Linked DNA regions of Gottschalkia purinilytica. The protein of the gene in region 2 binds, or shares a complex with, the protein of the main gene of each other region. Links are inferred from orthologs where the notes say so. Each region holds a gene or a part of one and is shown on either strand. Other genes may lie near its edges.

Region 1 (3,202 bases), 110 kb from region 2 along the record:
CTTAAAGGATAAGAGGAGTGATTTTATCTATGTATGTTTATAATCTTTTAACAGAGAAAGATATGCTAAATGACCTCATTTATTCAGAAAAATATATATCAAATTCTTATAGTAGTATTGTTTTAGAGTTACCATGCCCAGAACTTAGAAAAATACTTTTTAGATGTCAGTTAAATGTACAGAGTATTGAGTCTAATATTGAAAATGCTAGAAATGAAAGAGGTTGGAACCTTAACTCATTATGTAAACTTAGTTCTTATTCTTAATATTTATAACTTTCACGTTTAAACTATTATAATTCACAAAAAAGCTCCTATATAAAACTTTAAAAGTTTTACATAGGAGCTTTTAATATAAACTCATTGTCTTAAATTAATTTTATATATTCATTTTTAATTATTTCTCTAATTAGTCCCTATCAATTTCAATTATTCTTCCTGTATCAGCATTTATTTTAACCTCATATACTCCATAATCAGTAAGAATTTTAACTTCATAAACCAATAAACCATTTTCAGTATCTAATTCAGCTTTTATTACTCGCCCCGGAACTTGTCTTAGAGCGATTCGAATAGCTGTTTCGATATCTATACGATAGTTGATCCAGTAGTCCCATGTATTATAGTAATACCTCAACATATACACCTCCCTCTTTTGCATTTATACAACTATTATATTCAAATGCAAAAAAGTTGGTGCTTTCGAATCTCATTAAATAAACTATTTTGTAAGAAAGTATTAGATCAATTCTAAGGCTCATTTTTAATTTTTAAAGCTTCTTTATACATTATCTCTATATCAATTTGCATAAATATGCTACTATACTTTTAGAAGCTAATATAAGTCTTGAATAGTTTTAAAAAAATTTGCCAACCAAAAGTCATCCTATATTCGCAAATGGTTGGCAAATCTCTTTTATAAAGTTATTCAAATGTTGGTTTTAACACCTTTCACCACTTGATTTATTACATCATTGGCATTCCGCCAGGCATTCCACCGCCCATTTCTGGTACTGATTCTTCTTCTATATCAGTTACAGCACTTTCAGTAGTTAATACCATTGAAGCTACAGAAGCAGCATTTTGTAAAGCTGATCTTGTAACTTTAGTTGGATCAACTATACCAGCTTCGATCATATTTACATATCTTTCATTTAATGCATCAAATCCAATTCCTTGTTCACTTGCTTTTACTTTTTCTACTATAACTGATCCTTCTAGTCCAGCGTTTATAGCTATTTGCTTAACTGGTTCTTCTAATGCTTTTAATATTATTTGGATACCAGTTTTTTCGTCTCCTTGTGAGCCTTCTAGTAACTTTTCTACAGCTTTACTAGCATTTAATAATGCTGTACCACCACCAGATACCATACCTTCTTCAACTCCAGCTCTTGTAGCAGCTAAAGCATCTTCTATTCTTAACTTTTTCTCTTTTAATTCAGTTTCAGTAGCTGCACCAACTTGAATAACTGCTACTCCACCAGATAATTTAGCTAATCTTTCTTGTAATTTTTCTTTATCAAACTCTGAAGTAGTTTCTTCTAATTGAGCTTTTATTTGATTAACTCTATCTTTAATATCTGATTCTGCTCCAGCACCGTTTACAATAGTTGTGTTTTCCTTATCAACTTTAATAGTTTGAGCAGTTCCTAAAAGGTCTAGTGTAGTTTCTTTTAAGTCATATCCTAATTCTTCTGAAATAACTTCTCCACCTGTTAAGATAGCTATATCTCTTAACATGTCTTTTCTTCTATCTCCGAATCCTGGCGCTTTAACAGCAACACAGTTAAATGTTCCTCTTAATTTGTTTACAACTAATGTAGCTAATGCTTCTCCTTCTACTTCATCAGCTATAATTAATAATTGCTTACCTTGTTGTACTATTTGTTCTAATACTGGTAATATCTCTTGAATATTAGTTATTTTTTTATCTGTAATTAAAATATATGGATTTTCTAATTCTGCAACCATTTTTTCAGTATCAGTTACCATATATGGTGATAAGTATCCTCTATCAAATTGCATACCTTCAACTACATCTAAAGTAGTTCCCATTGATCTTGATTCTTCAACTGTTATAACTCCGTCTTTACCTACTTTTTCCATTGCTTCTGCTATTAATTGTCCTATTTCGTTATCATCAGCTGAGATAGATGCAACTTGAGCAATAGCGTCTTTAGTTTCTATTTGTTTTGAGAATGATTTTATTTCTTCAACTACAGCTCCTACTGCTTTGTTTATTCCTTTTCTTAAAATCATTGGATTTGCACCAGCAGCAACATTTTTAAGTCCTTCTCTAATAATAGCTTGGGCTAATAATGTAGCTGTAGTAGTACCATCTCCTGCAACATCATTTGTCTTAGTTGAAACTTCTTTTACTAATTGTGCTCCCATATTTTCAAATGGATCTTCTAATTCTATTTCACGAGCTATAGTTACACCATCATTAGTAATAAGTGGTGATCCAAATTTTTTATCTAAAACAACGTTTCTTCCTTTTGGACCTAAAGTAACTTTAACAGTATTAGCTAACTTATTTATACCTCTTTCCATAGCACGACGTGCTTCTTCGCCAAACTTAATATCTTTAGCCATTATATTCACACTCCTCAGTTATTTTAAAATTGTAAGTACATGATATTAATAATAAAATTATATGATTTAAAATTATTGAACTACTGCTAATACATCAGCTAATTTTACTATTGTATATTCTTCTCCATCTACTTTGATTTCTGTTCCAGCATATTTTGAAAATATAACTTTGTCTCCTACCTTAATTTCATCTTTTTTCTTTTCGTCATTAGTAATTCCTGCTCCAATAGCAACAACTTCAGCGATTTGTGGTTCTTCTTTTGCTGTACCTGGAAGTACTATACCACTTTTTGTTTTTTCTTGAACTTCTACTTTTTTGATAACAACTCTGTCTCCTAAAGGCTTAACGCTCATTAAAAACCCTCCTTAGATATATATTAAATTTAAGTATATTTAACTGCTTTTTTTCATTATTAGCACTCACCTTGATAGAGTGCTAATCCTTATGAATATTATGTTACTTAATAAATAGTCTCTAATCAAGCTTTTTTTTTAGATTTAAATGATAATTTAAAGGTTTTATTTTAAATTAATATCAATTTTCTTCCTATTATACTTTATTGCTTGATTTTTCTTATGTTCCTATGTTTAAGTAACTAAACTATATT
Region 2 (3,525 bases):
ATTTTATGAACTTATCAGTATAAAATTCTGTATTGTACATCAAGGTAATACTATCAGAGGTATATTCAAGTACATCAAACCTTAATATTGGTGTATTTATCTCAATATTAAATATTCTTGCTAAGTCTTCGTCAGCTCCATGAGGATATAACTGAACTACATCATGAGTTATGGATTTCTGACATAGGCTTTCTATAGTTGGAAAAATACAAGGTCTTAAGTCTTCAGCTGTAAATTTCTTCGTCTTTAAAAGTTTTTCTGGTACTCTATCTATATAAACTGCTGCAGCCATTTCATTAGCATATAGTATCTTTTTCACTACAAGAATACTATCTTCAGGATTTAATCCAAGCTTAGATTCTTCTACTTTTGTTGCTTTTCTAAATTCTAGTTCATCAACTTCAAATCTAACATCATACCCATTTTGTCGAAGACAACCTTCTATATCACTTCCACAGTCTATTCTGTTTTCAAGTTTTGTTACAAAAGAATTAATTAAAGTTCCTTTCCCCTGTACCCTAGAAACCACCCCTTCCCTTTCTAAAACTGTTGTAGCTTCTCTAACTGTAAGTCTACTTACTCCAAGATATCTTGAAAGTTCATCTTCATTTGGAAGAACTTCACTAACTGTATCCTTTATATACTCTCTGAGATTTTCTAATGCCTTTTGTACAGCTGTTGTTTTGTTAACCCTCTTAATTCTTTGTGTCTGATTCATCCTGATCTCCTCTATTCAGATTTTTATATTTAAGATCTCTTTTTTAAGGTTTCTTTTAATCTACTACTAATATAATAATCTAAATTTAGGAATTCTTAAATAGTATTAACAAAAACATACAGAAGAATTATTACCGAAAGATCGTAGGTATAAGTTAATCATAAAGTCATCAGATGATTTTATTATAAGCTTAATTCCATTATATACAAATATCGAAACAATACCACTATTTCTTATCAATATTTCACATTTTGTAATTGATATACAATTGATTATTTTATTAGATAATATTCATTGTAGATAGTGTCGTTGGTTATAATTAATGATTATATTTAGCTTGAAAAGTATCCAGGAACAATAAAACTCGTCAATTCATGACGAGCTTTATTTCAAACACAGTTGTATATTTTTTACAAACCTTGTTTTCTTAAAATTTCAGCTTTATCAGTTTTCTCCCAAGGTAAATCAATATCTGATCTTCCAAAATGGCCATAAGCAGCTACTTGTTTATAAAGAGGTCTTCTTAAGTCTAAGTCTCTTATAATAGCAGCAGGTCTTAAATCAAAATTATTTCTTACTAATTCTTCTATTTTACTTTCTTCAATTTTGTTAGTTCCAAAAGTATCTACCAATATAGATACTGGTTTTGCAACTCCAATTGCATATGCAAGTTGAACTTCACATTTATCTGCTAAACCTGCGGCAACTATGTTTTTTGCAACATATCTTGCAGCATATGCAGCTGATCTATCAACTTTTGTAGGATCTTTTCCTGAAAAAGCTCCTCCTCCGTGTCTTGCATACCCACCATAAGTATCTACTATTATCTTTCTACCAGTTAATCCTGCATCTCCTTGAGGACCACCTACTACAAATCTACCTGTTGGATTTATATAGTATTTAGTATTATCATCAAGTAAGTTTGCTGGTATAATTTTAGAAATAATGTGTTCTTTTAAATCTTTTTCTATAGTTTTTAAATCTACTTCAGGACAATGTTGAGTTGATATAACTATAGCATCTACTCTAACTGGTTTATTATCATGATACTCTACTGTAACTTGAGTTTTTCCGTCTGGTCTTAAATAGTCTAACGTACCATTTTTTCTAACTTCACTTAGCCTTCTAGCTAGTTTATGTGCAAGAGCTATTGGAAGTGGCATGAGTTCTGGTGTTTCGTTACATGCAAAACCGAACATTATACCTTGGTCTCCAGCTCCTATTGAATCTAAGTCATCTACCTTACCTTCTCTATGTTCTAAAGCTTCATCTACGCCCATAGCTATATCTGGTGATTGTTCATCTATAGAAGTAAGTACAGCACAAGTATCACAATCAAATCCATACTTTGCTCTAGTATACCCTATATCTTCTATTGTTTTTCTTACAACTTTAGGAATATCCACATAACATTTAGTTGTTATTTCTCCTGATACAAGTACTAATCCTGTTGTAACAGATGTTTCACAAGCCACTCTGGCATCTGGATCGTTTGTAAGTATAGCATCTAATATGGAATCTGAGATTTGATCACATATTTTATCTGGGTGCCCCTCTGTTACTGATTCTGAGGTAAATAGCCATTTTCTCATTTTAAATTATCACTCCCTATACTTGTCTTCTCGCTTGCTATTTAATATATTGAAAATATATCTTAAGCTTTATTGTAAATATTTACTAATTTCGTCTAAAGTTTTTATCATATTAACTTTTTAATGATAATATAATAAAAAACCCCTTCCAAAAGGAAGAGGTTATCATTCTTATTAGACAAAGACCTCATCTTCCAGAACTTCAATTCTGTAGGACTTAGCACCGACTTAGATTATCGGTTGCCGGGTTTCACAGGGCCTATTCCCTCCACCTCTCTTGATAAGGTAATCAAGTTTTTCATTCTATTTATACTGACATGATTCTACCATAAAAGCTTTTCAAAGTCAATGCTTTCCCGTATAAAATATTCCATATTATGTTATTTTGGTTATTTATTGTCTATTTAAGATTTAACTTAACATAGCGTCTGTATATTATAGTCAACGTATTAACCAAAACATATATTTCATATTATAAAACCTATTTTCTAAAAGAAGCACAAGTCTCGATTATGTAATTATTTCTAATGTATTAAATCAGTTTCCAACTTCTATACTAAAGTAATGATACTACTTTATAGCTTAATAGAAATACTACTATTCCTGATGCAACTATTCCAGATATTATAGCTATCATAGCATCTCTAAACTTTATTTTAAAAAGCGTGGCTACCACACATCCAGTCCAGGCACCTGTCGACGGAAGCGGAACAGCAACTAATATAAAAAGTCCAAATACACTATATTTTTTTATCTTTTCTTTATGTTTCATTCCTTTATTCTTAGCCCATGTAAGTATACGTCCTATTCCTATTACATTTTCAAAGTATTTAAAAATAGGTTCTAGAAGTATAAGTAAAAATGGTACTGGAACTATATTTCCTATTATACTTATAATAGTGCTATTTAAAGGACTTAACCCTAATGATATTCCGAAAGGGATAGCCCCTCTTAATTCAGATATAGGTGTAGCTGCTAGTAGCATTACAATATACTCTTTCTTTATAAGACTTAATATTTCCAAAATCTTCCCCTCACTCACTTCTAATGCTCATATTATTTAAGAATTCTATAATCTGTATTATATTAGATCTTGATAAATATCTAACTATATAATATATATCCCTATTTAAAGTGTATATAATTTAATCGGAACTTATTACCCCTATTTGCATATAATATTATATGGCCGACATTATACTATACCACTTAATA

Evidence for each region. The genes of interacting proteins can lie anywhere in the genome.
Region 1: the proteins of metK (region 2) and groL are in contact, whole or in part, in a cryo-EM structure (PDB 8P4O), measured with the Escherichia coli proteins. The link is inferred for Gottschalkia purinilytica from one-to-one orthologs.

Annotation. Positions count from the first base shown.
Region 1 is NZ_LGSS01000002.1:44,477-47,678, forward strand. The notes cover bases 281-3,202. They hold groL (chaperonin GroEL), read right to left. Parts: upstream 2,595-3,202; coding sequence 966-2,594; downstream 281-965. Other genes in these bases: CLPU_RS02040 (PepSY domain-containing protein), read right to left, coding at 409-639; CLPU_RS02050 (co-chaperone GroES), read right to left, coding at 2,667-2,948. Also shown: CLPU_RS02030 (hypothetical protein), read left to right, coding at 1-12; CLPU_RS02035 (spore coat protein), read left to right, coding at 30-266.
Region 2 is NZ_LGSS01000002.1:154,638-158,162, forward strand. What follows is about bases 220-3,198. They hold metK (methionine adenosyltransferase), read right to left. Parts: upstream 2,311-3,198; coding sequence 1,129-2,310; downstream 220-1,128. Other genes in these bases: CLPU_RS02510 (GntR family transcriptional regulator), read right to left, coding at 220-718; CLPU_RS02520 (COG2426 family protein), read right to left, coding at 2,867-3,198. Also shown: more of CLPU_RS02510, read right to left, coding at 1-219; more of CLPU_RS02520, read right to left, coding at 3,199-3,334. UniProt on the Escherichia coli protein: Catalyzes the formation of S-adenosylmethionine (AdoMet) from methionine and ATP.